Regions from separate parts of the Rhizobium sp. PAMB 3182 genome, predicted to be linked through region 1. Evidence: predicted binding sites of a transcription regulator. Region 1 holds the regulator's gene; each other region holds the start of a gene.
The links. The regulator PhoB, encoded in region 1, activates phosphate uptake and scavenging genes when phosphate is short. The targets are predictions, from matches to a motif close to TGTCATNNANCTGTCAT.
Positions count from the first base shown of each region.

Region 2: the regulator PhoB is predicted to act here: its motif matches at 5,662-5,678, upstream of ugpB (sn-glycerol-3-phosphate ABC transporter substrate-binding protein UgpB).
Region 3: the regulator PhoB is predicted to act here: its motif matches at 1,525-1,541, upstream of ACU5AZ_RS01905 (bifunctional 2',3'-cyclic-nucleotide 2'-phosphodiesterase/3'-nucleotidase).

Region 1 is NZ_CM128607.1:1,533,312-1,542,879, reverse strand. Features, by position in the region: gene phoR (phosphate regulon sensor histidine kinase PhoR) at 1-366, shown strand, start outside; gene pstS (phosphate ABC transporter substrate-binding protein PstS) at 656-1,714, shown strand; gene pstC (phosphate ABC transporter permease subunit PstC) at 1,820-2,773, shown strand; gene pstA (phosphate ABC transporter permease PstA) at 2,777-3,619, shown strand; gene pstB (phosphate ABC transporter ATP-binding protein PstB) at 3,616-4,419, shown strand; gene phoU (phosphate signaling complex protein PhoU) at 4,467-5,186, shown strand; gene phoB (phosphate regulon transcriptional regulator PhoB) at 5,213-5,896, shown strand; gene ACU5AZ_RS07650 (GcrA family cell cycle regulator) at 6,040-6,573, opposite strand; gene ACU5AZ_RS07645 (acetylornithine transaminase) at 6,975-8,174, shown strand; gene argF (ornithine carbamoyltransferase) at 8,204-9,121, shown strand; gene ACU5AZ_RS07635 (Hsp33 family molecular chaperone) at 9,169-9,568, shown strand, end outside.
Region 2 is NZ_CM128607.1:1,697,487-1,707,054, forward strand. Features, by position in the region: gene gshB (glutathione synthase) at 1-568, opposite strand, end outside; gene ACU5AZ_RS08425 (cupin domain-containing protein) at 666-1,163, opposite strand; gene ACU5AZ_RS08430 (sn-glycerol-3-phosphate import ATP-binding protein UgpC) at 1,274-2,332, opposite strand; gene ugpE (sn-glycerol-3-phosphate ABC transporter permease UgpE) at 2,335-3,183, opposite strand; gene ugpA (sn-glycerol-3-phosphate ABC transporter permease UgpA) at 3,195-4,079, opposite strand; gene ugpB (sn-glycerol-3-phosphate ABC transporter substrate-binding protein UgpB) at 4,187-5,506, opposite strand; gene ACU5AZ_RS08450 (YraN family protein) at 5,702-6,070, opposite strand; gene rsmI (16S rRNA (cytidine(1402)-2'-O)-methyltransferase) at 6,074-6,967, opposite strand; gene dnaN (DNA polymerase III subunit beta) at 7,218-8,336, shown strand; gene pmtA (phospholipid N-methyltransferase PmtA) at 8,490-9,083, shown strand; gene pyrF (orotidine-5'-phosphate decarboxylase) at 9,173-9,568, shown strand, end outside.
Region 3 is NZ_CM128607.1:365,246-374,813, forward strand. Features, by position in the region: gene ACU5AZ_RS01895 (Lrp/AsnC family transcriptional regulator) at 1-260, shown strand, start outside; gene ACU5AZ_RS01900 (hypothetical protein) at 269-1,108, opposite strand; gene ACU5AZ_RS01905 (bifunctional 2',3'-cyclic-nucleotide 2'-phosphodiesterase/3'-nucleotidase) at 1,624-3,612, shown strand; gene ACU5AZ_RS01910 (LysR family transcriptional regulator) at 3,649-4,602, opposite strand; gene ACU5AZ_RS01915 (FMN-dependent NADH-azoreductase) at 4,741-5,358, shown strand; gene amt (ammonium transporter) at 5,493-8,648, opposite strand; gene ACU5AZ_RS01925 (HlyU family transcriptional regulator) at 8,853-9,173, opposite strand; gene ilvA (threonine ammonia-lyase) at 9,262-9,568, opposite strand, start outside.

The DNA.
Region 1 (9,568 bases):
CTGCACCTGCCGGAAAAACCTGTCGAGGTGATCGGCGATCGGGACGAACTCGTGCAGGTGTTCGAGAACCTGATTGAGAACGCCTGCAAGTATGGCCAGGAAGGCAAGCGGATCGATGTCTACCTGAGCGAGGGAGGCGGCAAGCCGACCGAGGTCAATGTCGTCGACTACGGGCCGGGGATTCCCGCCGAGCATGTGCCGCGCCTGACCGAGCGCTTCTACCGCGTCAGCGTTGAGGACAGCCGGTCCAAAAAGGGCACCGGTCTCGGTCTGGCAATCGTCAAACACATCCTCACGCGCCATCGCGCCAGGCTGCTCGTTTCCTCGGAAGTCGGCAAAGGCGCCAAGTTTACCGTCCGTTTTTGACATGTTGACGGGCAGGTGATTTGTCTTGGAAAATAATATTGTTTATTTTCAATATCTTAAGCTGTCACAAAACTTTCACCGAACTGACATAAAAGGGTGGCGCTGGAGCGGATATGACAAGCGGGCCGGGCGCCGGAAAGGTCAACAATCCAGCGCCGCAGACCAGGGGGATGAAGAAGCGTTCCTTGGGTTGCAGCGACGGAAAACGCCAAGCCGTCAACTGTTGTCCGGCCCCGACAGGCACCATTCGCGGTGCTTACAAGATCGAATTCCAAGAGGAGCGACCTCAATGAAAAACTTCTTCCGTCCAATGGCCTATGCCGTGGCAGTGGCTGCCTCCGCAGGCTTCATGTTCTCCGCCGCCCAGGCTGCCGACATCTCCGGCGCTGGCGCTACCTTCCCTTACCCGATCTACGCAAAGTGGGCTGACGCCTACAAGAAGGAAACCGGCATCGGCCTGAACTACCAGTCGATCGGTTCCGGCGGCGGTATCAAGCAGATCAAGGCGAAGACCGTCACCTTCGGTGCTTCCGACGCTCCGCTTTCCGGTGATGAGCTCAACGAGATCGGTCTCGCACAGTTCCCGATGGTCATGGGCGGTATCGTCCCGGTCGTCAACGTTGAAGGCCTCAAGCCGGGCGATCTGGTTCTCGACGGTACGACCCTTGCCGACATCTTCATGGGCAAGATCACCTCCTGGGACGACGAAGCCATCAAGAAGCTGAACCCGGACGTCACCCTGCCGTCGCAGGCGATCGCCGTCGTTCACCGTTCGGACGGTTCGGGCACCACCTACAACTTCACCTACTACCTCGCTGACGTTTCCGCCGACTGGAAGGAAAAGATTGGCGTGGACAAGGCTGTCGAATGGCCGGTCGGCATCGGCGCCAAGGGTAACGAAGGCGTTGCCAACAACGTTGCGCAGACCTCGGGCTCCATCGGCTACGTCGAGTATGCTTACGCCAAGCAGAACAAGATGACCTATGCCGACATGCTCAACAAGGACGGCAAGAAGGTTGCTCCGACGGCTGAAGCCTTCGCTGCTGCCGCCGCCAATGCTGACTGGAACTCCAAGCCGGGCTACGGCGTCATCCTCGCCAACCAACCGGGTGCTGAATCCTGGCCGATGACCGCTGCCACCTGGATCCTCGTCTACAAGCAGCCGGAAGACGCTGCTGCGACCGGTTCGGCTCTGAAGTTCTTCGACTGGTCCTACAAGAACGGCGGCAAGATGGCCGACGAACTCGACTACGTCGCGATGCCGGAAAGCGTCGTCAAGAGCGTTGAGGAAATGTGGGCCAAGGACGTCGTCGGTTCTGACGGCAAGCCGCTCTACTCCGCAATGTAATTGCTCAATGGAAGAGGGGCGAGAACTCGCCCCTCTTTTTCTTTCGGTTCCAGGCCTGCGAAGGGGAATAGCCGCATGTCGATGGCAGCAGTCACAGATCAACAAATGGCAGGTCGCCGCGAAAAGGTCGTCCGGCGCTTCGCTCTGACCGATGCGGTCTTCCATGCCGTTTCCCGCGCATCCGCTGTCATTGTCCTCCTTCTTCTCGGTGGTGTTGCGGCCTCGCTGTTCATCGGATCGTGGGACGCTCTTTCCAAGTTCGGCTTCTCCTTCCTTGTCACCGAAAGCTGGAACCCGGTGAAGGAAAACTTCGGCGCCGCTGCTCCGATCTACGGCACGATCGTCACTTCCGCGATCGCCATCCTGATCGCCGTGCCGATCGGCATCGGCATCGCCATCTTCCTGACCGAGCTCTGCCCGCGTCCGCTGCGCCGACCGATCGGCATCGCCATCGAGCTGCTCGCCGGCATTCCGTCGATCATCTACGGTATCTGGGGCCTGTTCGTTTTTGCACCGTTCATCCAGACGAAGGTTCAGCCCTTTGTCATCGATCTTTTCCACGACGTGCCGATCCTCTCGAGCCTTTTCGCCGGCCCGCCCTACGGCATCGGCCTGCTGACCTCCTCGCTGATCCTGGCGATCATGGTCCTGCCGTTCATCTCGTCGATCACCAAGGATGTGTTCGACACGGTGCCCTCGGTGCTGAAGGAATCCGCCTACGGCATCGGCTGCACCACCTGGGAAGTGATGAAGAACGTCGTCGTTCCCTACACCCGCGTCGGCATCATGGGCGGCGTCATGCTCGGCCTCGGCCGCGCTCTGGGCGAAACCATGGCCGTCACCTTCGTCATCGGCAACGCCCACCGCATCAGCGCCTCGCTCTTCGCGCCGGGCACGACCATTTCGGCGACGATCGCCAACGAATTCACCGAAGCGGACGGCGAAATGTACACGTCCTCGCTGATCGCTCTCGGCCTGATCCTCTTCATCATTACCTTCATCATCCTTGCCATCGCGCGCTACATGCTGATGCGCATCGAGAGCAAGAAGGGAGCCTGACCGATGTCCTCGATCTATCCCCGTCGCAAGATCAAGAATACCGTGATGATGACGCTCTGCGTCGTCGCCGCCGGCATCGGCATCATCTGGCTTGCGCTCATTCTCGGCGCGCTGGTCTACAAGGGCGCCGCCGGTCTGAACCTGCAGGTCTTCACCGAAATGACCCCGCCTCCGGGTGAGGAGGGCGGTCTTCTGAACGCCATCGTCGGCAGCTTGATCGTGACCATCATCGCGATGTTCGTCGGCACGCCGATCGGCATCCTGGCCGGCACCTACATGGCCGAGTACGGCCGCTTCAGCAAGCTGACCATGGTCGTGCGCTTCATCAACGACATCCTGCTGTCGGCACCCTCGATTGTCGTCGGCCTGTTCATCTATGAGATCGTGGTGCGCCCGATGGGCCACTTCTCGGCGCTGGCCGGATCCTTCGCGCTCGCCGTCCTGGTCATCCCGGTGGTGCTGCGCACGACGGAGGACATGCTGAGCCTCGTGCCGAACGCGCTGCGTGAAGCCGGTACGGCGATCGGCGCACCGCGCTGGATCGTCATCCGCTCGGTCGCCTACCGCGCCGCTTCGTCGGGCATCGTCACGGGCATCCTGCTCGCCGTCGCCCGCATCTCCGGCGAAACCGCGCCGCTTCTATTTACCGCGCTCAACAACCAGTTCTGGAGTTCCAACCTTAATGCTCCGATGGCGAGCCTGCCGGTGACGATCTTCCAGTTTGCCCTCAGCCCCTATGAAGAATGGCAGCAATTGGCCTGGACCGGCGCATTGATCATAACCATGACCGTCTTGGGTTTGAGCGTAATTTCCCGTAGCCTGACCGGACGCAGAGAGGACAGATGAGCCAGATGCTTTCCCTAGACAAAGTCGCGCCACAGAAGGCCGCCGAAAAGACGAAGATCGAGATCAAGAATCTCAACTTCTACTATGGCAACAGCAAGGCCCTGAAGGACATCAGCCTGTCCCTGCCGGAGCGCAGCGTCACGGCCTTCATCGGTCCGTCGGGCTGTGGCAAGTCGACCCTGCTGCGCGTCCTGAACCGGATCTACGAGCTTTATCCGAAGCAGCGCGCCGAGGGCGAAGTGCTGATCGACGGCGAGAACATTCTCGACAAGTCGAAGGACCTGAACCTGCTGCGCACCAAGGTCGGCATGGTGTTCCAGAAGCCGACCCCGTTCCCGATGTCGATCTACGAGAACATCTCCTTCGGCATCCGCCTGTACGAGAATCTCAACAAGAGCGAGATGGACGAACGGGTGGAAGCTGCCCTGACCCGCGCCGCCCTGTGGAACGAGGTGAAGGATAAGCTGCATGCCAGCGGCCTCAGCCTGTCCGGCGGCCAGCAGCAGCGCCTCTGCATCGCCCGCACCGTTGCCGTCAAGCCGGAGATCATCCTGCTCGACGAACCGGCCTCCGCTCTCGACCCGCTCTCGACCGCCAAGATCGAGGAACTGATCGACGAGTTGCGCGCCGACTACACCATCGTCATCGTCACGCACAACATGCAGCAGGCTGCCCGCGTCTCGCGCCAGACCGCCTTCATGTATCTCGGCGAGCTGGTTGAATTCGACGAGACCGCGAAGATCTTCACGTCTCCGAAGGAAAGCCGCACGCAGGACTACGTCACCGGTCGCTTCGGCTGAGCCGCAGCCGCGCTGAAGCCTGCCTCAAGATATCAGGGAACACCAAAATGCCCTCGACACAACAGCATCTCATGTCGGCCTACGACGATGAATTGAAGTTCCTGCAGCGCCGGATCTCCGAAATGGGTGGTCTCGCCGAGCAGATGGTCAGCGAATCCGTGCAGGCGCTGGTCACCGGCGACCTGGCACTTGCCCAGAAGCTGATCTCCGACGACGTCGTCCTCGACGTTGGCGAGCGCGAAATCGGCGACGCCGCCGTCGTCACGATCGCCCGTCGTCAGCCGGTTGCGGCCGACCTGCGCGAAATCATGGGTTCGATCCGCATCGCGGCCGACCTCGAGCGCGTCGGCGACCTGGCGAAGAACATCGGCAAGCGCGTCATCGCCGTGCAGGGCACGGGTGTTCCGCGCAAGCTCGCCCGCGGTCTCGAGCATCTGTCCGAGCTTGCCTCGGTGCAGCTCAAGGAAGTGCTTGACGTCTATACCAGCCGCTCGGCGGAAAAGGCCAAGTCGATCCGCGACCGCGACGAGGAGATTGATGCGATCCACACCTCGCTGTTTCGCGAACTCTTGACCTACATGATGGAAGATCCGCGCAACATCACCACCTGCACGCATCTTCTCTTCTGCGCCAAGAACATCGAGCGCATCGGCGATCACGCGACGAACATCGCCGAAACGATCTACTACATGACGACCGGCAGCCAGCCGGAAGGCGAGCGTCCGAAGGACGACAACACGTCCACCATGGGCGTGACGTCCGAGTGACGGCTCGATAAGTTGGAGAACCGTGAATGGTCCCGAAAATAGCGGTTGTTGAAGACGAGGAAGCTCTGAGCGAGCTTCTTCGCTACAATCTGGAATCCGAGGGCTACGAGGTCGAGGCGATCATGCGCGGCGACGAGGCGGAAATACGCCTCAAGGAGCGCGTGCCCGACCTTCTGCTTCTCGACTGGATGCTGCCGGGCGTTCCCGGCATCGAGCTTTGCCGTCGCCTGCGCATGCGCCCGGAAACGGAGCGCCTGCCGATCATCATGCTGACGGCACGTGGCGAGGAAAGCGAACGCGTCCGCGGTCTTTCGACCGGCGCCGACGACTATGTCGTCAAGCCGTTCTCGATGCCTGAACTGATGGCCCGCGTCCGCGCCATGCTGCGGCGCGCGCATCCGGAAGTTCTCTCCGCCGTCCTTCGCTGCGGCGACATCGAGCTCGACCGGGAAACGCATCGCGTCCACCGCAAGAGCCGCGAGGTCCGCCTCGGCCCGACCGAGTTCCGGCTTCTGGAGTTCCTGATGGCCTCTCCGGGCCGCGTGTTCTCGCGCTCGCAGCTGCTGGATGGGGTCTGGGGCCACGATATCTATGTCGACGAGCGCACGGTCGACGTGCACGTCGGACGTCTGCGCAAGGCGCTGAACTTCTCCAACATGCAGGACGTCATCCGCACCGTTCGCGGTGCCGGCTATTCCATGGAAGTCTGAGCTTCGACCAGTCCGCGCTCCGGAAATTTAAAGCCCCGCCCATTGCCGGCGGGGTTTTTCATTTGGCCGAAGTGCGGATGCGGAAACGAAAAACGGGCCCCGAAGGCCCGTTCATCATGATCAGTCGATTGACGCCGCAGCAATCAGTTCGCGGCCGCCGCGCGACGACGGTCGCTGCTGGTCGGCTGGTAGGCGAGGCGGGCGTGATAGTTGCAGTAGGGAGATGTGTCCGGGGACTCGCAGCCGCAGAAGTGGAAGTCGTCCTGCAGCGGATCGCCGACCGGCCATTTGCAGGTGCGCTCGGTCAGTTCGGTCAGGGCCAAGCGGCGGGAGATCGGCACGACGACGTTCGAGGCAGGAACGTATCGGAGTTCCTGGATCGCGTTGATCTCGACCTCTTCCTTCAGTGCCGTGGCGCCGGCCGTACGGGTGACGGTGCGGGTCGTGACGCGGGCCGCGTAGTTCGGAGCCTTCGGGGCGGTGACGGCTCTCTTGACCGTGCGCGCTGCCGAGGATGCGCCGCCGGACTTGGCCCGTCCGGGAAGATTGAGACGGTGAACCTTGCCGATGACGGCATTGCGGCTGACGCCACCGAGTTGTGCGGCGATCTGGCTGGCGCTCAGCCCATCCGCCCACAATTTCTTAAGCTTTTCAACGCGTTCGTCTGTCCAATTCATTGGGTCTTCTCCGCCTGCAGTCCAATGCATGGCAGAATCCTTCACCGTGTCCCGAATTCCTCCGGGACGGAGTACGCCTCTTGTACTGCCGGGTGACTTTTTTCCGCCAAGCGCAAATTCTTAATGCACGTTTAACCTAGTGCCAGCCTGACTCCGTGACAAGAGTCGCCGGAATCATCGTGATTCGATTTCGCAGTTTTCCCCAACTTGCTTCTTTTCACTTTTTTGCCTGGCGATGGATGCGAGGCCATCCTTCGAATTTGATGCGGGCGCCGCGATCGCCTGATTTTACAGGTGATTTGTTGACATCGGCGACCTATATGATGATAGTGCGGCAACCGCCCAAAAGGCGGTCTTTTTTATTTGTGCCCAGCCAACAAAGCCCAGGAAAGGTCAGCGCCATGGCTCAGAACGGTCCGCTCTACGATACCTATGCAAGAGCACCTCTGCGCTTCGAGCGAGGCGAGGGGATCTGGCTCGTCACCGAGGACGGCCAGCGCTATATCGACTTCGCCGCCGGCGTTGCCGTGAATTCGCTTGGCCATGCGCATCCGCATCTGGTCGAGGCGCTGACGACGCAGGCCGGCAAGGTCTGGCACCTGTCGAACGTCTACGAGAACCCCGGCCAGGAAAAGATGGCCGCGCGCCTCTCCGCCGCGACCTTCGCGGACAAGGTGTTCTTCACCAATTCGGGCGCCGAGGCGCTGGAATGCGCGATCAAGACGGCCCGGCGCTACCAGTATGCCAACGGACATCCGGACAAGTTCCATATCATCACCTTCGAGGGCGCGTTCCACGGCCGTACGCTCGGCACGATCGCGGCTGGCGGTAACGCGAAATATCTCGAAGGCTTTGGCCCGAAGGCGCCCGGCTTCGACCAGGTTCCTTTCGGCGATCTCGATGCCGTCAAGGCCGCGATCACGGACGCGACCGCGGCCATTCTCGTCGAGCCCGTACAGGGCGAGGGCGGTGTCCGGCCGGCGTCCAAGGAATTCCTGCAGGCTTTGCGCGCTATCTGCGACGAGCACGACCTGCTGCTGATTTTTGACGAGGTGCAGACCGGCGTCGGCCGCACCGGCAAGCTCTTCGCCTACGAGTGGGCCGGCATCACGCCGGACATCATGGCGATCGCCAAGGGTATCGGCGGCGGCTTTCCGTTCGGCGCCTGCCTTGCGACGGCGGAAGCCGCGTCAGGCATGGTCGCGGGCACGCATGGCTCGACCTATGGCGGCAACCCGCTGGCCATGGCCGTCGGCAATGCCGTCCTGGACGTCATCCTCGCCGATGGCTTCCTGGAGCATGTGCGCGACGTGGCACTCGTCTTCCGCCAGGGGCTCGCTTCCCTGAAGGATCGCTATCCCGATGTCATCGAGGATTTCCGCGGCGAAGGCCTGATGCTTGGCATCAAGGCAAAGATCCCGTCCGCGGAGCTGCTTGCTGCAATGCGCGAGCAGCATGTTCTCGGCGTGCTTGCGGGCGACAACGTCGTGCGCCTGCTGCCGCCGCTTATCGTCAGCGCGGAAGAAGCCCGCGAAGGACTGGCGCGCATCGAGCGTGCCGCCGAGGCGCTTCATTCCGCTCATATCAAGAAGTCCGCCTGAGGCGGCCAAGCGAATTCTGACAGGTTATCATGGCAGCTCCCAAGCATTTTCTCGATCTTTCCGCGGTCTCCTCGGAGGAACTCAGGGGTATTCTGAACGACGCACGCACGCGCAAGGTGGCGACGAAGGACGGAACGGCTGACAAGCCGCTTGCCGGCAAGATGCTGGCGATGATCTTCGAAAAGCCGTCCACTCGCACGCGCGTCTCCTTCGATGTCGGCATGCGCCAGCTCGGCGGCGAGACGCTCTTCCTGTCGGGAACCGAAATGCAGCTCGGCCGCGCCGAGACGATCGGCGACACGGCCAAGGTGCTGTCGCGCTATGTCGACGCCATCATGATCCGCACCACCGACCACAAGCGCCTGCTCGAGCTTGCCGAGCATGCGACGGTGCCGGTGATCAACGGCCTGACGGACGACACGCATCCCTGCCAGATCATGGCCGACCTGCTCACCTTCGAGGAGCACAAGGGGCCGGTCGCCGGCAAGACCATCGCCTGGACCGGCGACGGCAACAACGTGCTGCATTCCTTCGTGGAAGGTGCGGCCCGCTTCGGCTACCGCATGAACATGGCCGTGCCGCTGGGATCCGAGCCGCACGACAAGTTCCTGAACTGGGCGCGCAATGAAGGCGCTGAAATCATGCTCTGCCACGACGCCGAGAAGGCCGTGTCGGGGGCCGACTGCGTCGTCACCGACACCTGGGTCTCGATGAACCAGGAGCACAAGGCGCGCGGCCACAACATTTTCCAGCCCTTCCAGGTCAACAAGCAGCTGATGGGCCGGGCGAAGGACGATGCGTTGTTCATGCATTGCCTGCCGGCGCATCGCGGCGAGGAAGTGACCGACGACGTGATCGACGGACCGCAGTCTGTTGTCTTTGATGAGGCGGAAAACCGCCTGCATGCGCAGAAGTCCATTCTGGCCTGGTGCCTCGGGGCCATCTGATACGGCGCCGCCTCGTTTCGCGCGCCGAAACTTAAGGAGTATCCGCCATGGCGGAAGAAACCACCAAGCTCGGCGAATTCGGATTCGCCGGTGATGATCACGTCGTGCCTTTCCAGGTGGAAGGGCTCGACGTTCGCGGTCGCGCCGTCCAGCTCGGCCCGATGCTCGACGCCATTCTGGGCCGCCATGACTACCCCGTGCCGGTTGCCCGGCTTCTGGCGGAAGTCATCACGCTCACCGTGCTCATCGGCACGTCGCTGAAGTTTGAAGGCAAGTTCACCGTCCAGACGAAAAGCGACGGTCCGGTCGACCTGCTCGTTGCCGATTTTTCGACGCCCGACAGCATGCGCGCCTATGCCCGCTTCGACGAGGAGGCCCTTGAGCTTGCCATCAGCGAAGGCATGGCCGAGCCCGAGCAGCTGCTTGGCACGGGCGTCCTCGCCTTCA
Region 2 (9,568 bases), 160 kb from region 1:
CGAACATTTCGAGAAGCGAGGTGAAGTTGCGATCGTCGCGCGAGGAGTGGAAGACACCGGCGCCACCATTGCCGTAGAGCGGCTTCAAGATGATGTCGCCCATCTCGTCGCGGAAGCGGGCGATCTCGGCGAAATCGCGGGTGATCAGCGTCTGCGGCATCAGGTCGGCGAATTCGGTGACGAAGATCTTCTCCGGCGAATTGCGCACCCATGCCGGATCGTTGACGACCAGCGTCTTCGGGTGGATACGTTCCAAGAGATGCGTCGAGGTGATGTAGGCCATGTCGAAAGGCGGATCCTGGCGCAGCAGGACGACGTCCATGGTCGACAGATCGACGCGCTCCGGCGCGCCGAGCGTGAAATGGTCGCCCTTGACGTCGCGCAGTTCCATCGGCTCGACGGTCGCATAGACCTTGCCGTCGCGGAGACTCAGCTTGTTCGGCGTGTAATGGAAAAGCTTGTAGCCGCGCGATTGCGCTTCAAGGCTCATGGCGAAGGTGGAATCACCGGCGATGTTGATGCCGGACACATGATCCATCTGGACCGCTACATTCTTGATCGCCGCCATGAGAACTCCCCGTTTGAAAGGCCATCCTCATTTAGGGTGAGGCGGCCCGAATGGCAACGGGCCGCAAGCTGCGATTTGCGGTCGGGAGGCTGCCTGATCAGGCAGCCCATTGCGCGCTGGCGCGAGACGCCCGCGGGCTTGCGAGCCGCGTCATGGCCGCAATGAGCATCGAGCGTGGCTTGGGCAGGACCGCGACCTTCCTGACATAGTTTTCGACCCGCCAGGTCGCCCAGGTACCACTGGCGAAATAGCCGACATCACCCTGGCGCAAGACGGTGACAGTTCCGTCTTCAGCCGTGACCTCGACTTCCCCTTCGAGGATCAGGACGGTCTCTTCCCAGCTGAAGTTCCATCGGAACGTGCCGGCGGTGCAATCCCACACGGCGGTCATGACGGCACGATTTTCCGACTCGGGCTGGAAGCCGCAACGCGCTTCCGGATTTCCCTCGATGATCCAGTCCGGATTGATGGGCGCCGGCTTCATCTCGAATGCGTCGAGCCCGCTCGCGACGACAGGGCTTCGCGCCGACTCGTTCGAGCGGTTGCGTACCTTGATCGCCAGAACGACGGCGGCGGCAATGAATTTCAAAGGCATGGTATCCCCCACATGCTGTTTGTGCCGAAAAGGCCTAGCATGCAGGGGGTTTCGTCCCGGTTCACCCGCTCGTTAAAATTTTAGCGAGCGGGTCGCTTAGCGCATGCCGCTCAGGCACCCGCCGCCACAATGCGCCGGCCCGAAGAGGTCTCGAAGAAATGCAGCCGCTCGGGAACGATCGAAAAGGCGACATCGTCGCCGATCGGGGTTTGCGCCGGCACGGCGGCGCTCAGCATTTCGTCGCCGACCATGCCGTGGACCAGACGCTGCGAACCGAGCTCCTCGACATAGGAGACCTTCATGCGGATCACACCGTCCTCGGAGACCTTCATGTCCTCGGCGCGCATGCCGACGGTCAGCGGACCGGACGGAAGCGAGCGGCCCTCAAGATCGATCACGGCCGAGCCGATCGTCAGCTGGTTGCCTTCGACGGCTGCCTTGGCGAGGTTCATCGCCGGCGAGCCGATGAAGCTCGCGACGAAGGTGGAGGCCGGATTGTGATAGACGTCGAGCGGCGTGCCGATCTGCTCGATGCGGCCGCCATTCAGCACCACCAAGCGGTCGGCCAGCGTCATGGCTTCGAGCTGATCGTGGGTGACGTAGATCGACGTCGTGCCGAGACGGCGCTGCAGCTGCTTGATCTCGCCGCGCATGGAGACGCGCAGCTTGGCGTCGAGGTTCGACAGCGGCTCGTCGAAGAGGAAGGCCGCCGGCTTGCGCACGATGGCGCGGCCCATGGCGACGCGCTGGCGCTGGCCGCCGGACAAGGCGCGCGGCTTGCGGTCGAGATAGGGCTCCAGCTGCAGCATGCGGGCCGCTTCGGCGACGCGCGCGTCGATCTCGGCCTTCGGCGTGCCGCGGTTTTTCAGACCGTAGGCCAGGTTCTGGTAGACGCTCATATGCGGATAGAGCGCATAGTTCTGGAACACCATGGCGATGTCGCGTTCGGCCGGCTCCATGCGGTTGACGACCTTGCCGCCGATGCTGACGGTGCCGCTGGAAATCGTCTCCAGCCCGGCGACCATGCGCAGAAGCGTGGACTTGCCGCAGCCCGACGGACCGACCAGCACGATGAATTCGCCATCGGCGATCGAGATCGAAACGTTATCCACGGCCTGAACGCCGCCGGTATAAACCTTTCCGACCTTGTCGATTTCGATAGACGCCATTGTTACTTCTCCGTTTCCACGAGGCCTTTTACGAAGAGCCTCTGCATAAAGACGACCACGAGGACCGGCGGCAACATGGCGAGCATGGCCGTCGCCATCACGAGGTTCCACTGCGGCTCTGCGTCGGCGACGTCGGCCATGCGCTTGATGCCCATGACGATGGTGTAATAGCGGGGATCGGTCGTCACCATCAGCGGCCAGAGATACTGGTTCCAGCCATAGATGAAGAGGATGACGAAGAGCGCCGCCATGTTCGTGCGCGAGAGCGGCACGAGGATATCCCTGAAGAATTTCATCGGACCGGCTCCGTCGATACGGGCCGCCTCGAGCAGTTCGTCCGGGACCGTCAGGAAGAACTGGCGGAACAGGAAGGTCGCGGTCGCCGAGGCAATCAACGGGATCGACAGACCGGCATAGCTGTCCAGCATGTGCAGGCTGGCGATGACCTGGAAGGTCGGCACGATGCGAACCTCGACCGGCAGCATGAGCGTGATGAAGATGATCCAGAAGCAGAACTGCCGGAAGGGAAAGCGGAAATAGACGATGGCGAAGGCCGACAGGATGGAAATGACAATCTTGCCGACGGCGATCGACAGCGCCATGATCAGGCTGTTGACCATCATGGGGCCGACGGGCGGCGCGCCGGAGGATGCCATGCCGCTGGTCAGCATGGTCTTGTAATTTTCCCACCCATGGCCCCCTGGCGTCAGCGGGATCAGCCCCGACAGGAAGTCGGTCGGTCCATGCGTCGACGCGATGAAGGCAATATAGACCGGCAGGGCGACGGTGGCCACGCCGATCAGGAGCACGATGTGCGACAGGATCTTGAGACCGGGTCTGTTTTCAACCATCCGCTCTCTCCTCAGTACTGTACGCGCCGCTCGACGAAGCGGAACTGGATGAAAGTCAGAAGGATGACGATGCCCATGAGCACGACCGACTGGGCTGCGGACGAGCCCATGTTGAGGCCGATGAAGCCGTCGTTGAACACCTTGTAGACGAGAATGTTGGTCGCCTGCGCCGGGCCGCCCTTGGTGGTGGCGTGGATGACGGCGAAGGTATCGAACATGGTGTAGACGACGTTGACGACGATCAGGAAGAAGGTCGTCGGAGACAGGAGCGGAAAGACCACCGTGAAGAAGCGCTTGACCGGACCGGCACCGTCGATGGCGGCCGCCTCTTTCAGCGACTGCGGGATGGACTGCAGGCCGGCGAGGAAGAACAGGAAATTGTAGGAAATCTGCTTCCAGCTCGCCGCAAGCACGACAAGGATCATGCCGTCGACGCCGGAGAGGCGGTGGTTCCACTGATAGCCGAGCCCCTGCAGCAGATAGGGGGCGATCCCGATCGTCGGATTGAACATGAACCACCAGAGAATGCCGCCGACGGCGGGTGCGACCGCGTAGGGCCAGACGAGCAGCGTGGTATAGGCATTGCGGCTGCGCAGGCGCCCGTCGGCGGCCAGAGCCAGGATCAGCGCCAGGATGATCGACGAGGCGGCCACGCTGACGGAAAAGACGAGCGTCACCTTGAGAGAATTCAGATAATTCGGATCTGCAAAGAGGGCCTTGTAGTTCTGCAGGCCCACGAATGCCGTACTGAGGCCGAACGGATCCTCACGCAGGAACGACTGGCGGATTGCCTGAGCGGCCGGCCAGATGAAGAAGATAAGAGTGATGGCAAGTTGCGGAAGCAAAAGCCAGTACGGCAGTATCTTATTGCCGAATATCGTGCGCTTGGTCTGCATGATGGGCGTCCGACGGTCAGGTATTGCATGGGATGAAGGGCCTGCGGAGGATAGGACATCCGCCGCAGGCCCTGCCTTTCGCTCAGATTGTCGTCAGGGAACCGGGATTACTGGTTCGCTGCGGCAAAATCGGCAATGAGCTTGTTGCCCCGTTCAACGACGGAGTCGAGAGCAGCCTGGGCGTCCTTCTGGCCGGACAACAGGGCTTCGAACTCTTCGTCGATGATGGTGCGAACCTGAACGTAGTTGCCGAAACGCAGACCCTTGGAGTTTTCGGTCGGCTCATTCAGGGTGATCTGCTTGAGAGCCACTTCGGCGCCGGGGTTCTTGTCATAGAAGCCCTGCTTCTTGGTGTAGTCATAAGCAGCCTGGGTGATCGGCAGGTAGCCGGAGAACTGGTGCCAGTCGGACTGGACTTCCGGCGAGGACAGGTAGTGGAAGAAGTCCGCCACGCCCTTGTATTCTTCCTGGTCGTGACCCTGCAGCACCCACAGCGTTGCGCCGCCGATGATGGAGTTCTGCGGAGCGCCCTGGACGTCGGAGTAGTACGGCAGCATGCCGACGCCGACTTCGAAGTCCTTGGCGTTGTTGACGACGGCTGCGCGGGCTGCCGACGAGTTCATGTACATGGCGCATTCCTGCGAATAGAACTTCGGCGGAGCGTCATCGCCGCCGACCGGGCCACCGTACTGGAAGAGGCCTTCGTCCTGCCACTTCTTCAGGTTCGCCCAGTGGCGCGCCTGCGTGGGGCCATTGAAGGTCAGCTGCGAGTCGACCGAGCCGAAACCGTTCTGGTTCGTGCCGATCTGCAGGTTGTGCCAGGCGGAAAAGTTCTCAAGCTGAACCCAGGAGATCCAGCCGGTGGTGAAACCGCACTTGGCCGCGCCGGATTCCATGATCTTCTTGGAATAGGCTTCCATGTCTTCCCAGGTCTTCGGCGGGGTTTCCGGATCGAGGCCGGCCTTCTTGAAGACGTCCTTGTTGTAGTAAAGGACCGGGGTGGACGAGTTGAACGGCATGGACAGCATGTTGCCGTCGGTATCGGAGTAGTAGCCGACGACGGCCGAGATGAAGCCCTTCGGATCGAATTCGGTGCCGGTGTCGGCCATCAGCTTGTAGACCGGGTAGACGGCGCCCTTGGCCGCCATCATCGTCGCGGTACCGACTTCGAAGACCTGCACGATATCGGGCTGCTGCTTGGCGCGGAAAGCGGCGATCGCGGCGGTCATCGTTTCGGGATACGAACCCTTGTAGGTCGGGATAACTTCAAAGTTGTCCTGCGACTTGTTGTAGTTCGCGACGATTTCTTCGAGTTTCTTGCCGTTCTCGCCACCCATGGCATGCCACCAGGTGATCTGCGTCTTGGCATAGGATGCGGAGGCCGTCAGGCTGAGCGCCAGGGCGGCAAAAGCGATTTTCTTTATCATGGTGTTCCTCTCCTCCTCAGAAGAGTTGAGACATTAAAGACGTTGGGTGGGCCGTCAAGCTTGAATTTTCACTTTGACGTTCGTTCAGCGACCGGACGGTTTCGCTTTACTTTCGGTTCTCTAGCCACATCGAATGAACGGCAGGTGACAATCGGATGACAGTTTCATGACGGCGCGACGCGGGCACCGGAACCGTCAGAATGCGTCGCGCAGATGCCGCGGCAAATGCCAGGGAACGACGGCGACAATGTCGTATCGCCAGGAAAGCCGGGCGTAATCCGGCTGGCGGGAAAGCCAGATCTCGCTTGCGGACCGGATGCGGCGCTGGGTGGAATAACCGACCGCGTCGATGGCAGCGTTGTCTCCGGCCCGCGCCTTCACCTCGACGAAGGCGACAAGATCGCCCCGGCGGGCAATGATGTCGATCTCTCCAACCTTCGTTCGATAGCGAACCGAAAGAATGCGGTAGCCCCTGAACATCAGAAAGACGGCGGCGATATATTCCGACAGCAGCCCGCGGCGATAGGCCTTGCGCTTGCGGGAGCTGCCGTCGCCGTCGGCCATTCGTCAGCCTTTCAGCGCCATCAGGCGATCGTAGAGCTCCTTGCGCGGCAGGCCGGTGCGCTTTGCCGCCTCGGAAGCGGCCTTGCCGGCCGGCAGCGTGCTTGCGAGCTCTCTTAGTATATTGTCGACGTCGGCTGCCTCGGGTGGCGCGGCCTCTTCCGGCGGGCCGATGACGAGCACGATCTCGCCCTTGACCGACTGCCCTTCATATTGCGCGGCGAGATCAGCAAGCGAGCCGCGGCGGAATTCCTCGAACGTCTTGGTCAGTTCTCGGCAGACGGCGGCCGGTCGCGGCCCAAGCACATCGGACGCGGCAGTAAGCGTGGCGGCAATCCGGTGCGGCGATTCAAAGAAGATCAACGTCGCCGGCACGGCGGCGAGTTCGGCGAGACGGTCGCGCCTGGCCTTGTCCTTCGACGGCAGGAAGCCCGCAAACAGGAAGGCGTCGTTCGGCAGGCCGGAACCGAGAAGTGCTGCCAAAGGCGCGGAGGCGCCCGGAATGGGGACGACGCGATAGCCGGCCTCGATTGCCTGCAGCGCCAGCCGGTAGCCCGGATCGGAGACGAGCGGGGTTCCAGCGTCGGAGACGAGCGCGACCGAGCGCCCCTCCTCCAGCGCCTGCAAGAGCTTCGGCCCGGCCTCGGCGGCGTTGTGCTCGTGATAGGCGTAAGGGCGGCCGCGAATGCCGAAACGATCGAGCAGCACGCGGCTGACGCGGGTGTCCTCGCAGGCAAGCACATCGGCACCGGCAAGCGTTTCCAGCGCCCGAAGGGTAATGTCGCCGAGATTGCCGATCGGGGTCGCCACCAGATAGAGCGCCGGCTCCAGCGGGCGCGCCGGCACCACGACATTGTTCAGACGGTAGCCACGAAGGCCTTCGGCGGGACTTTCATTCATCGATATTCATTCCGTACTTTACCCATACCGAGGCCACACTCGGCGCCGCGGTGCGTCGGACCGTTATGCGGCAAGGCCGCTCAGCCCGCAAGCTCCGGGGATAAGACAGGCTGCGCGACGACAAAGCCCTTGCAATGCAACGGTAACATCTGCCATTTTGCGCCTCCACGCCCGCCGGCCCGGTCCCGGCACAGTCCATGGAAATACCGCCATCCGTCCGGATGGTCCTATCGAAAGCGGCAGAGTCACAATGCGTATTACGATCGAGCGGTCCAATCTCTTGAAATCGCTGAACCACGTGCATCGCGTGGTCGAGCGCCGCAATACGATACCGATCCTGTCGAACGTGCTGCTGAAGGCCGACGGCGCCAGCCTGGAGATGAAGGCAACCGACCTCGATCTCGAGATCACCGAGGCGACGCCGGCCAATATCGAACAGGCCGGTGCGACCACGGTTCCCGCCCACCTGCTCTACGACATCGTCCGCAAGCTGCCGGACGGGGCCGAAGTGCTGCTCGCCACCAACACGGACGGCACGGCGATGACGGTTGCCTCGGGCCGCTCGAAGTTCTCGCTGCAGTGCCTGCCGCAGTCGGACTTCCCGGACCTGACCGCCGGCACGTTCAGCCACACCTTCCGCCTGAAGGCGAACGACCTGAAGATGCTGATCGACCGCACGCAGTTCGCCATTTCGACGGAAGAAACCCGCTATTATCTCAACGGCATCTTCTTCCATACGGTCGAAGCCGGCAGCGACCTGAAGCTGCGCGCGGTAGCGACCGACGGTCACCGTCTCGCCCGCGCCGACGTCGATGCGCCGTCCGGCTCGGAGGGCATGCCCGGCATCATCATCCCGCGCAAGACGGTTGGCGAACTGCAGAAGCTCGTCGACAATCCCGACGTCGTCGTCACCGTCGAAGTGTCGGATGCGAAGATCCGCCTGACCATCGGCTCGATCATCATGACGTCGAAGCTGATCGACGGCACCTTCCCGGATTACCAGCGCGTGATCCCGACCGGCAACGACAAGGAAATGACCGTCGACTGCCAGACCTTCGCGCAGGCGGTCGACCGCGTGTCGACGATCTCGTCCGAGCGCGGCCGGGCGGTGAAGCTGTCGCTCTCCGACGGCCAGCTTCTGCTGACGGTCAACAATCCGGACTCCGGCAGCGCGACCGACGAAATCGCCGCCGGCTACGAGAACGACCCGCTCGAGATCGGCTTCAATGCCAAGTATCTGCTCGACATTACCGGCCAACTGTCCGGCTCCGAGGCGATCTTCCTGTTCGCCGACGCCGGCTCGCCGACGCTCATTCGCGACACCGCCGGCGACGACGCGCTGTATGTCCTGATGCCTATGCGCGTTTGACGCTGCCTCGGTCTCGCTAAAGCCGCAATTCCCGGCAATTCAGGCACGAAGAAACAGGCAGCACAAATTTGCTGCAAAACTGACGATGACGCTTATATAAATCAGACTGCGACATTTTTTGTAACGATAACGACGGGAAGAGGAGAGGACGCCATGGCGATCCGCCTGAAGCAAAAGCTGGAGAAGAAATTCGATGCGGAGATCCGCTTCTTCAAAGGCATGATGCAGGGGCCGAAGCAGGTGGGCGCGATTGTCCCGACCTCCTCCGTAACCGCCCGCAAGATGGCAAGCGTCGTCAATACCGGCTCCGGCCTGCCAGTCCTGGAACTCGGCCCCGGAACGGGGGTCATCACCAAGGCGATCCTCGAAAAGGGTGTGAAGCCCGAAGACCTCTACGCCATCGAGTATTCCTCGGATTTCTACCGGCATCTCGTCGAGCAGTTCCAGGGCGTCAACTTCATCCATGGTGACGCCTTCGATCTCGACCGGACGCTCGGCGAGAAGAAGGACCTCATCTTCGACTGCGTGATTTCCGCCGTGCCGCTCCTGTATTTTCCGATGCACGCCCGCGTCAGCTTCCTTGAGAGCCTGCTCACCCGAATTCCGCCCGGCCGCCCGGTCGTTCAGATCACCTATGGCCCGGTGTCGCCGGTCGTCGCCTGTCCCGACCGCTACCAGATCCAGCATTTCGACTTCATCGTCCGCAACATTCCGCCGGCGCAGCTCTGGATCTACCGCAAGGCCTGACCCCTCCCCTTCCACGCCACATTTTCCCTTGCCCTCGACGGCGTCCCGTGCGACTTGGAGCCGGCTGAAATCGGACGAGGGATCGAATGATGAGTGCACGCGACAGGCTGATCGTCGGGCTGGATGTTCCAACCGTTGCGGAGGCGGAGAAGATCGTCTCGCAGATCGGCGACGACATTTCCTTCTACAAGATCGGCTATCAGCTGGTGTTCGCCGGCGGGCTTGAATTTGCCCGCGAACTTGCCGAAAGCGGCAAGAAGATCTTCCTCGACATGAAGCTCCTCGACATCGACAACACCGTGGCGCACGGGGTCGAGAACATCGCCAAGATGGGCATGAGCATGCTGACGCTGCATGCCTATCCGAAGGCGATGAAGGCCGCCGTCGAAGCCGCGAAGGGCTCCGGGCTCTGCCTGCTCGGTGTCACCGTACTGACCTCCATGGATGACGGCGATCTTGCCGATGCCGGATATGCGACGGACGCG
Region 3 (9,568 bases), 1.2 Mb from region 1:
TGATCGTCCACATCTCGCTTTCCGGACAGTTCGCCAAGACGCTGTCCGAGTTCGAGGCCGCCGTCAAACGCTGTCCCAACGTGCTCGTCTGCTACCTGATGTCGGGCGAGTACGACTACATCCTGCGGGTGGCGGCCAAGGATCTCGAAGACTACGAGCGCATCCACCGCGACTGGCTCTCCGCCCTGCCCCACGTCGTCAAGATCAACTCGTCCTTTGCGCTCAGAGAGATCATCGAGCGGCCGAACGTGGGGCTGTGAGGGCCAGTTTATGAATTCGGGTCGACCTTCAACTGCAGATCGTAAGGCAGGACCGCCCTGTTGCCGAATGTATTCAGAAGGTCATTTTCGAAGCTTCGCGTCTTGCCGACAAAGATGGCTCCGTCCGCCTTGTCTTGAGCGGACAGCGCCGACTGGACATCAAACTGGCCGGCATTCGTCCCCTCGATGCCGCTGATGGTTGCGGTGCCACTGTCGTCGGGCACGGGAACTTCCACAAGCGCGCCCTTGTCGCCTAGCGGATAATCGGCGATCGCCTTTCCGCTGGCATCGAAAAACTCGATCGTGCAGCTAGAGCAGTCGCCTTGAATTTCTTGGATCTGGAACTTCAACACCTGATCCTTGAGCAGGCTACCGTCGTTCACCGAGACTCCCGCGCCACCCGACACGCCTGTCCCCACGTCCTCGGCATATGCTGCGGTGAAGATGCGGAATGGAACAGCGCGCTCGCGGAATTCGAGCTCCGATGTGACCATAGTGTCTTTCACGACGCCGACATTGGGCACCTGGTCCGTTGAGGCACTCGCCGGCACGTTGGCAATCAATGTCGTAATCAGCGCCGGCGCGCTTATGCCATTGATAAAGGCCGTCTTGGCATCAGCCGGCGTCGCGACATACAAGGCGGTAACGACACCCACTAAAACGAGAAGCAGCCCCAGGGCGATCTTCGGCCCAAAGATAGCCACGAAGCTGGAGGAGCTTGCGAAAGCCGCGACCAGCCACGCGCCGCCCTCCGGTCCGGTAAATCCCGACAAAGCCCCAACCACAGATGGAGCCAACGCACCGCAAATACTCGCACAGATAATACAGTCCCTGAAATTGAAAGGCATCACCACCCCCTATACTGGCGCACCGAACTAAATTAACTATAGCGTGTATTTTATAATTTACAACAACCTATGATAAAGCAAAAAATGACCCCACCAGATTTGCTGGTGCACCGAAACTTGCAGGCCGACGAATAGGATCAAGCACTCGCGATATCGGTCGTAGACCGATGCTTCTCACGCTCTTCGGCATCCGCTCGCAGGCATCCTTGACCTCGTTTTGCGGACCAACTCGAGATCGGCGGTGACGCCGTATTCGGCGAGGACGCCCGATCTCACCGAATGGCCGGGTTTCCTCCTCGAATCCGGTCGGGACGCACCGAAAATCAAGCGAGCATCGCCCTGCCCCAGCTCTTTCCCCTGCGACGAATTATTTTACCAAAGGGACAATTTTTCGTCTGGCCATCCCAAACCGTCGCTGTCATCATCCCGCCATCAATTCAGACGTATCGACAACCGCACCGGGAGGGCTCGGCGCCCGACCAAACGTCATCGAACTCGACTTCGGGAGACAGACAATGCCCCACCTCCTCTCCTCCACCGCGCTCACCCGCCGCTCGCTGCTCGGAGGCCTTGCCGCCGGTTCGGCCCTCATCATGCTGCATCCGTTTGCCGCGCATGCCGCCGCCAACCAGGCGCATCTGCGCATCATGGAGACGACCGACATCCATGTGAACCTGCTGCCCTACGACTATTATGCCGACAAGCCGAACGACACGATGGGTCTTGCCCGCACCGCCTCGATCATCGACGGGATCCGTGCCGAGGCCGGCAATTCGATGCTGATCGACAATGGCGACCTGTTGCAGGGCAATCCCATGGGCGACTTCATGGCCTACAAGAAGGGTATCAAGGCCGGCGACATGCATCCGGTGATGAAGGCCATGAACATGCTCGGCTATGATTGCGGCACGCTCGGCAATCACGAGTTCAATTACGGCCTCGATTTCATGTTCAACGTCTTGAACGGCGCCAATTTCCCGATCGTCTGCGCCAACCTGACCAAGGGCCAGCTGGCGTCCGACCCGAAGGACGATGACCTGTTCTTCAAGCCCTATGTCATCCTTGAAAAGCAGATCAAGGACGGCTCCGGCGAGATGAGCCCGGTCAAGGTCGGCTTCATCGGCTTCGTGCCGCCGCAGATCATGGTTTGGGACGCCAAGAACCTCGAAGGCAAGGCGCAGACCCGCGACATCGTCGAGGCGGCCAAGGCCTGGGTGCCGGCCATGCGCGAGGAAGGCGCCGATATCGTGATTGCCCTCTCCCACTCCGGCATCGATGCGACCGGCCCCGGCGAGCGCATGGAAAACGCCTCGCTCTATGTCGCCGGCGTCGACGGCATCGACGCGGTCTTTACCGGCCACCAGCATCTCGTCTTCCCCGGACCGAAGACCTGGGACGGCATGGCCGGCGTCGATCCGGTGCGCGGCACGCTGCAGGGCAAGCCCGCCGTCATGGGCGGCTTCTGGGGCTCGCATATGGGCCTCATCGACCTGCTTCTCGAAAAGGACGGCAAGACCTGGAAGGTCGTCGACTTCACCACCGAGGCGCGGCCGATCTACCACCGCACCGAAGACCGGAAGATCGTCGCCGACGTCAAGAGCGACGAACGCATCGTTGACGCGGTGAAAAAGGAGCATGAGGAAACGCTCGCCTATGTCCGCACCCCGGTCGGCAAGACGTCGGCGCCGCTCTACTCCTACTTCGCGCTGGTCGCCGACGATCCGTCGGTGCAGATCGTCTCGATCGCCCAGACTTGGTACATCAAGGACATGCTGAAGGACACGGAATACAAGGACTATCCGGTGCTCTCGGCGGCAGCCCCGTTCAAGGCCGGCGGCCGCGGCGGCGCGGACTACTACACCGATGTCCCTGCCGGCGACATCGCCATCAAGAACGTCGCCGACCTCTATCTCTATCCGAACACCGTGCGCGCCGTGCTGATCACCGGCGCGGAGGTCAAGAACTGGCTGGAAATGTCGGCCGGCATGTTCAACCAGGTCGAACCGGGTGCGAAAGACGCGCCGCTGCTCAACCCGGATTTCCCGTCCTACAATTTCGACGTCATCGACGGTGTTACCTACCAGATCGACCTGTCGCAGCCGGCGATGTTCGACAAGGACGGCAAGAAGGTGTCAGACGGTGCCGGCCGCATCGTCGACCTCAAGTTCGACGGCAAGCCGATCGATCCGGACAAGAAGTTCGTCGTCGCCACCAACAATTACCGTGCCGGCGGCGGCGGCAATTTCCCGGACATCAACGACAGCAAGGTCATCTTCGTCGGTCCGGACACCAACCGCGACGTGGTCGTGCGCTACATCATAGAACAGGGCACCATCAACCCGTCGGCGGACGACAACTGGTCGTTCAAGCCGATGGACGGCACCACCGCCGTCTTCGACACCGGTCCGAAGGGCCGCCAGTATGCGGCCTCGGTCAAGAGCGCCAGGATCGAGGATGCCGGCGACGGCGCCGACGGTTTCGCCAGGTTCCGCCTGGTGCTCTGACTACGACCGTCCGGCCCTGTCCAATGCCGCTGCGGATTACTCCGCGGCGGCTTTGGGGGGCAGAAGGCCCAGGGCCTCGTGCATGTCGGACGGGCATTTGCCGAGGAACTGCCGGAATTGCTCCATCATCCAGCGCGCTGCGGGTCCCGGCGGGCTTGCGGACCGCCACATCGCGAAGATCGGGAAATTGGACGTCTCGAACATGTCCATCTGCAGCCGCACCAGCCGCCCATCGCGAATATCCTTCTCGACGATCGCGCCCGGCATGCCGCCCCAGCCGAGCCCGGCACGCAGCAGCGTATGCTTGGTCATCATGTCGCCCACCCGCCAGGTGCGCATGGAAAAGACGTTGAAGTCGCGTCCGCGCGTCTGGCCGGTCGAGTCGGAGACGACGATCTGCACCTCGTCGCGGACGTCGGCGACCAGCAGCGGGCGGTTGAGTTTCGCCAGCGGATGGTCGGCCGCCGCCACCGGCAGCATATAGGATTGGCTCAGCCGTTCGACGATGATCCCGTCCTCGACCTTCATCACCGCCCCGCCGATGCCGAGATGCGCGTTGCCGGTCTCGATCATGTCGCTGACCATGAAGCCGGATCCCCAGTTGACGTTCAGCTGCACCGTTGGAAATGTCTTCTGGAACGCAGTAAGGATCGCCACCAGGGCCTGCTCCGGCACCATGACGCTGACGGCGAGCTTCAGTTCGCCCTCGAGGCCTTCCCGCAGGACGGCGGCCCGGCCGCGCAAGGCGTCAAGCTGCGCCGCCATCCGCCGCGCATCCTCCAGCACCGCCTTGCCGGCCTCCGTCAGCACCGGCTGGCGCGAACCGCTGCGGTCGAAGAGATCGAGCTGCAGCTGGTCTTCCAGATTGGAGATCGCATAGCTGACGACCGACTGGGCCTTGTTCAGCTGGCGCGCCGCGGCGGAAAAGGAGCCCGTGTCGGCAATGGCGATCAGCACCTGGAGCTGATCGAGCGTCGGATTTGGCTGCATGGGTACCCATCCAATAATTCGATGATATCAATCCATATTATCATGGTTTTATATATTAATCATCTGACTTATCTAATTCATCAAGACAGCCGGGGGGACAACGCTCGGCCATTGATTTCAATGACGAAAGGTACAGAAATGTCCAATATTTTGCTTGTTACATCCAGCCCGCGCGGTTCCGAGTCGCTCTCCAGCAAGGTCGCCACCGAACTCGCCGAAAAGCTTGCCGCCAAGGCTGCCAACAACGGCATCATTCACCGCGATCTCGGCTCCGAGCCTGTGCCGCACCTCGACACCATTTCGACCAATGCGATCCGCAAGGCGCCGGCCGACCGTAGCGCCGATGAAGCCGCTGCCGCCGACTACTCCGACAAGCTGGTTGCCGAATTGCTGGCCGCCGACACGGTCATCCTCGCCACCGGCCTGATCAACTTCAACATCTACTCGACGCTAAAGTCCTGGATCGACAACGTTGCCCGCGCCGGCCACACCTTCAAGTACACCGAGACCGGCCCACAGGGTCTTGTCACCGGCAAGAAGGTCTACATCGTGCTGTCCTCCGGCGGTGTCTATTCCGAAGGCCCGGCAGCCCCGATGAACCACGCCATCCCCTACCTGAAGACGGTTCTCGGCTTCCTCGGGATGACCGACGTCGAAGTCATCTATGTCGAAGGCCTCGCCTTCGGACCGGAAGCGGCGGAAAAGGCGATCGCAGACGCGCAGGCCAAGGTCCAGCAGTTTTCTGAAGCAGCCTGATTTTCAAGCGTAAGTTCACTATAGATCTTTTCAACAATTCATAATGACAGGGCGCGGCCTCATTGGAGACCGCGCCCTTTTTACGTCCAACGTTTCGAAACGGCACCTGCCCGAGGGGCCTTACGTGGCCGCCGTCAGGCGGGCCTGGATATCGGAGCGACGTCATTGCGACCGGAGACATGCGGCCTCTCCTGCCGGACGCTCGTGATGATCTGGTTCATGATGGCGGGCTCGATCTCGGTCTGCAGCTCGTCGGCAGGCTTCGCCCGCCCGAGGAGAAAGCCCTGCAGCTGATCACATCCCGACAGCGACAGGAACACCGCCTGGTCCACCGTCTCGACACCCTCGGCGACGACGCGCATGCCGAGCCCGGAGCCGAGCGCGATGATCGTGCGGATGATCAGCGTCGCGTTTTCGGATACGGTGAGATTCTTGACGAATTCACGGTCGATCTTGATCGTGTCGAACGGATAGCGGCTGAGATAGCCGAGCGAGGAATAACCGGTGCCGAAGTCGTCGAGTGCGATCGAGAAGCCCTTGGCCTTCAGTGCCTTCAGCAGATGCAGCGCCCGCTTGTCGTCTTCGATCAGCGTGCTTTCGGTGATTTCGAGCTCGATCTGCTCGGGGTTTACCCCGTTCGCCTCGACGATCTCGATCAGCCGCGGCAGGAAATCCACCTGACGAAACTGGATGGGGCTGACATTGATCGAGATGTGGCGGTTGCCGAGATGGGACTTGACGATCCGGCAGGCTTCCTCGATCACCCATTCGCCGATCTGCACGATCTTGCCCGAGACCTCCGCGACCGGAACGAAATCCACCGGGCTGATGGCGCCCTTTTCCGGATGCGTCCAGCGCAGCAGCGCCTCGTAGCTGACAATCTTGGCGGTGGCGGAATCGACACGCGGCTGCAGGTGCAGTTCAAACTGGTTGCGGTCGATCGCAGTCACGAGGTCGGCCTCGAGCTGCCGGCGCTTTTCGGTGAGCTCGCTCATGCCGGGCCGGTACATGTGCCAGATGTTTCTGCCGGACTCCTTGGAATGGTAGAGCGCGATGTCGGCGCGGGCGACCAGAAGCTCCGGATCCAGGCCGTGCTCGGGGCTGAGGCTGATGCCGACGCTGGCGCCGACCTGCACCTCCAGCCCTTCGCGGATCTGGATCGGCCGTGACAGTTCGCGGACAATGCGCATGCCTAGATCGGTCATCTGGTTCTGGAACGTCACGCCCGTGACGATCACGGCAAATTCGTCGCCGCCGAGGCGGGCGACCATGCTGCCCTGACCCGACACCTGCTTCAATCGCCGCGCCGCTTCGCGGATGACCTCGTCGCCGGCCGGATGCCCGTGGATATCGTTGACCAGCTTGAACCGGTCGAGGTCGATCAGCAGCAGCGCCACCTGCTCGCTTTCAAGCACCGTTTCGACGGCCTTCGCGAGCTGCTGATTGAACAGGCTGCGATTTGCAAGCCCGGTCAGCGGATCGTGCTGGGCAAGATGGATGATGTTCTTCTCCGCCGCCTTGCGCTCGCGCAGGTCGACGATGCAGCCGATCCGAACCGTCTCGCCCTTGTACCGGATCATTCGGCCGCGCGCCGCGACCGGTATGCGCTCGCCGGAGGTATGCAGCAGGTGGTACTCGTATTCCTCGGTGCTTTCGGCGTCGAGAACCGCCCTCACCCGCTCGCGGTCCTCCGGCGCGATGAGCTCGTATACCGAGCAATTGATCAGCGTCTCCATCGGCCTGCCGGCCAGGGTGACGAGCTGGTCGTTGCCATCGACGATGATACCGTCGCGGATCATGACGATGGCCTCGAATGTCGCATTTGACAGTGCGGAGACGCGCTCGGCCTCTTCCGTCTGGCTCTTCATCTTTTCAAGCTGTGCCCGCTCGCGCTCCTCGTCCTCGAGGTTGTCCATCAGGCGGTTGAAGAGGTCGGTCAGTTTCTCCGCTTCGTCGCCGGCGACGACCGGCAGACGCTTGTTGAAATCCTTAGCGCCGCCCAGAAGACCGCCGAGCGCATCCTCGACATGGCCGACGCCGAGCCGGGTTCCGTGCTCGGCGACGTTCAGGCCCATCTCCTCCTGTTCGGCCGACACGCGGATCGGCGTCAGCTTGTTCAGAAGCCAGAAGAAGGCGAAGCCGGTGCAGAAGGTCCAGTAGAAATTCAGCAGCGAACCGAATGTCTGGATATAGAGCTGCCCCAGGGCACTTCCCGCCGGCAGCACGTGTGCCGGCGCCAGCACCGCAAGACCGAGTGTGCCGACCACGCCGCCGAAGGCATGCACGCCGATTGCGCCGACCGCATCGTCCACCTTCCACTGGCGTTCGACCCAGATATTGCCGTAGACGGCGGCAAGGCTTCCGGCAGCGCCGATCAGCAAGGCGCCGCCCGGCCCGAGCACGTGACAGCCGGCGGTCACGGCGACAAGGCCGCCCAGGAGGCCGGACAGGGACTTTTCCGGATAGATCAGGCCATCCTGGAAATAGCCGACGCAATAGCCGACGCAGGCCCCCATGCCGCCGGCCAGCACGGTGTTGAGGATGATGCGGGCGATATCCGGCACCGCCTTGAGCGTCGAACCGCCATTGAAGCCGATCCAGCCGATATAGAGCAGCAGCGCGCCGGTCGTCGCCAGCACCGGCGAATGACCGGTGATGCGGACCGGGTTGCCGCGGGCGTCGAAGCGTCCGATGCGCGGACCGATGACGATGCAGGCCGCGAGCGACACCCAGCCCCCGGTCGCATGCACGACGGTCGAACCGGCAAAATCGATGAAACCGAGATTGGCGAGGTAAGCCGACGGGTTTTCGAACAGCGCAGCGCCCCAGGCCCAATGCACAAAGACCGGATAGATGAGGCCCGACAGGACCAGCGACCCCATCACATAGACCCAGAGCCGCATGCGCTCGGCGACAGCACCGGAAACGATGGTCGCCGCCGTGCCGCAGAACATCACCTGGAAGACGAAGAAGCCCGCCTGCCATGAATCCAGCTTCTCGAGGAAATAGAAGTCCGGATCCCAGCCCACAACGAAGCCGTTGTCATGGCCGAAGCCCATCATGAAGCCGATCGCTGCGAAAGCGACGACGCCGAAGACGAAATCGAGGAGGTTCTTCTGTGCGACGTTGACGGAGTTCTTCGAGCGCACCAAACCGGCTTCGAGCAGCAGGAAGCCGACCTGCATCATCATGACGAGCGCGCCCGCCAGAAGCATCCAGCTCAAATCCAGACCGAGCGTGATGTCCCTGGCCGCTTCGGCAGCCTTCGCATCGTGGCCGGTCAGGGCCAACGCAAAACCGGTTAAAATTGCTCCAGTCACACCAAAGCGCATTGAAATGGATTCATCCGAAAACACTAAAGTTTTACGGATGCTAAGTCCCAAGCGTTAACATTGCGTGTGCAGCGCACTGCAACCAGCGCACGACTGATGACTGCCCGGCCCGCTATCGGTCCGCCTGCATCATGCTTCAGAGCAAATCAAGGAGTTGACGTATCAGACGGGGCGCGAGCCTTCGGCATCGGCAAACAGATGCTTGCCATTCTGGTCGATGATCTGCCGACCCTTGCGCAAGGTGAACTCGATCGCCTCGTCGGACGACGAGAACAGGTCGGCGCGGATGAAGGAACGCACCAGCGTGCCGCCGTCCCCGCGCTTCTCGATCCGTCCGGCCAGGCGGTACTGGCCGCCTTCCTTGATCGGTTCGGCGAATATCATAAGACCTTGATATTCCTCCGACTGTGTCGCGGACGGCGCTGCCGCCCCCTTGTCGCCGGAGGAAAAGATGGAGGCAATCTTTGAAAATATAGAGCTCATAACCGGGGTCTATCACGATTTGACGAGGAGGCAAAGGCAGCGGATGCAACCGCGGTAAACCTAACCTTACGGAATGACGTTGAGTCACTCAGATGATCAGGTTGGCGAGGATTTCGTTGTCGGTGATGTCCTCATATCCCATTCCGGCCGCGTCGAAATTGGCCCTCAGCCGATCGAAGTTCTCCGGCTTCGCCGTCTCGATGCCGATCAGGATCGAGCCGAAATTGCGCGCCGATTTCTTCAGATATTCGAAGCGCGAGATGTCGTCTTCCGGCCCGAGCAGGTTGAGGAAGTCGCGCAGCGCGCCGGGACGCTGGGCGAGCCGCAGGATGAAGTACTTCTTCACGCCCGCATGGCGCATCGCCCTTTCCTTGACGTCCGGCAGCCGTTCGAAA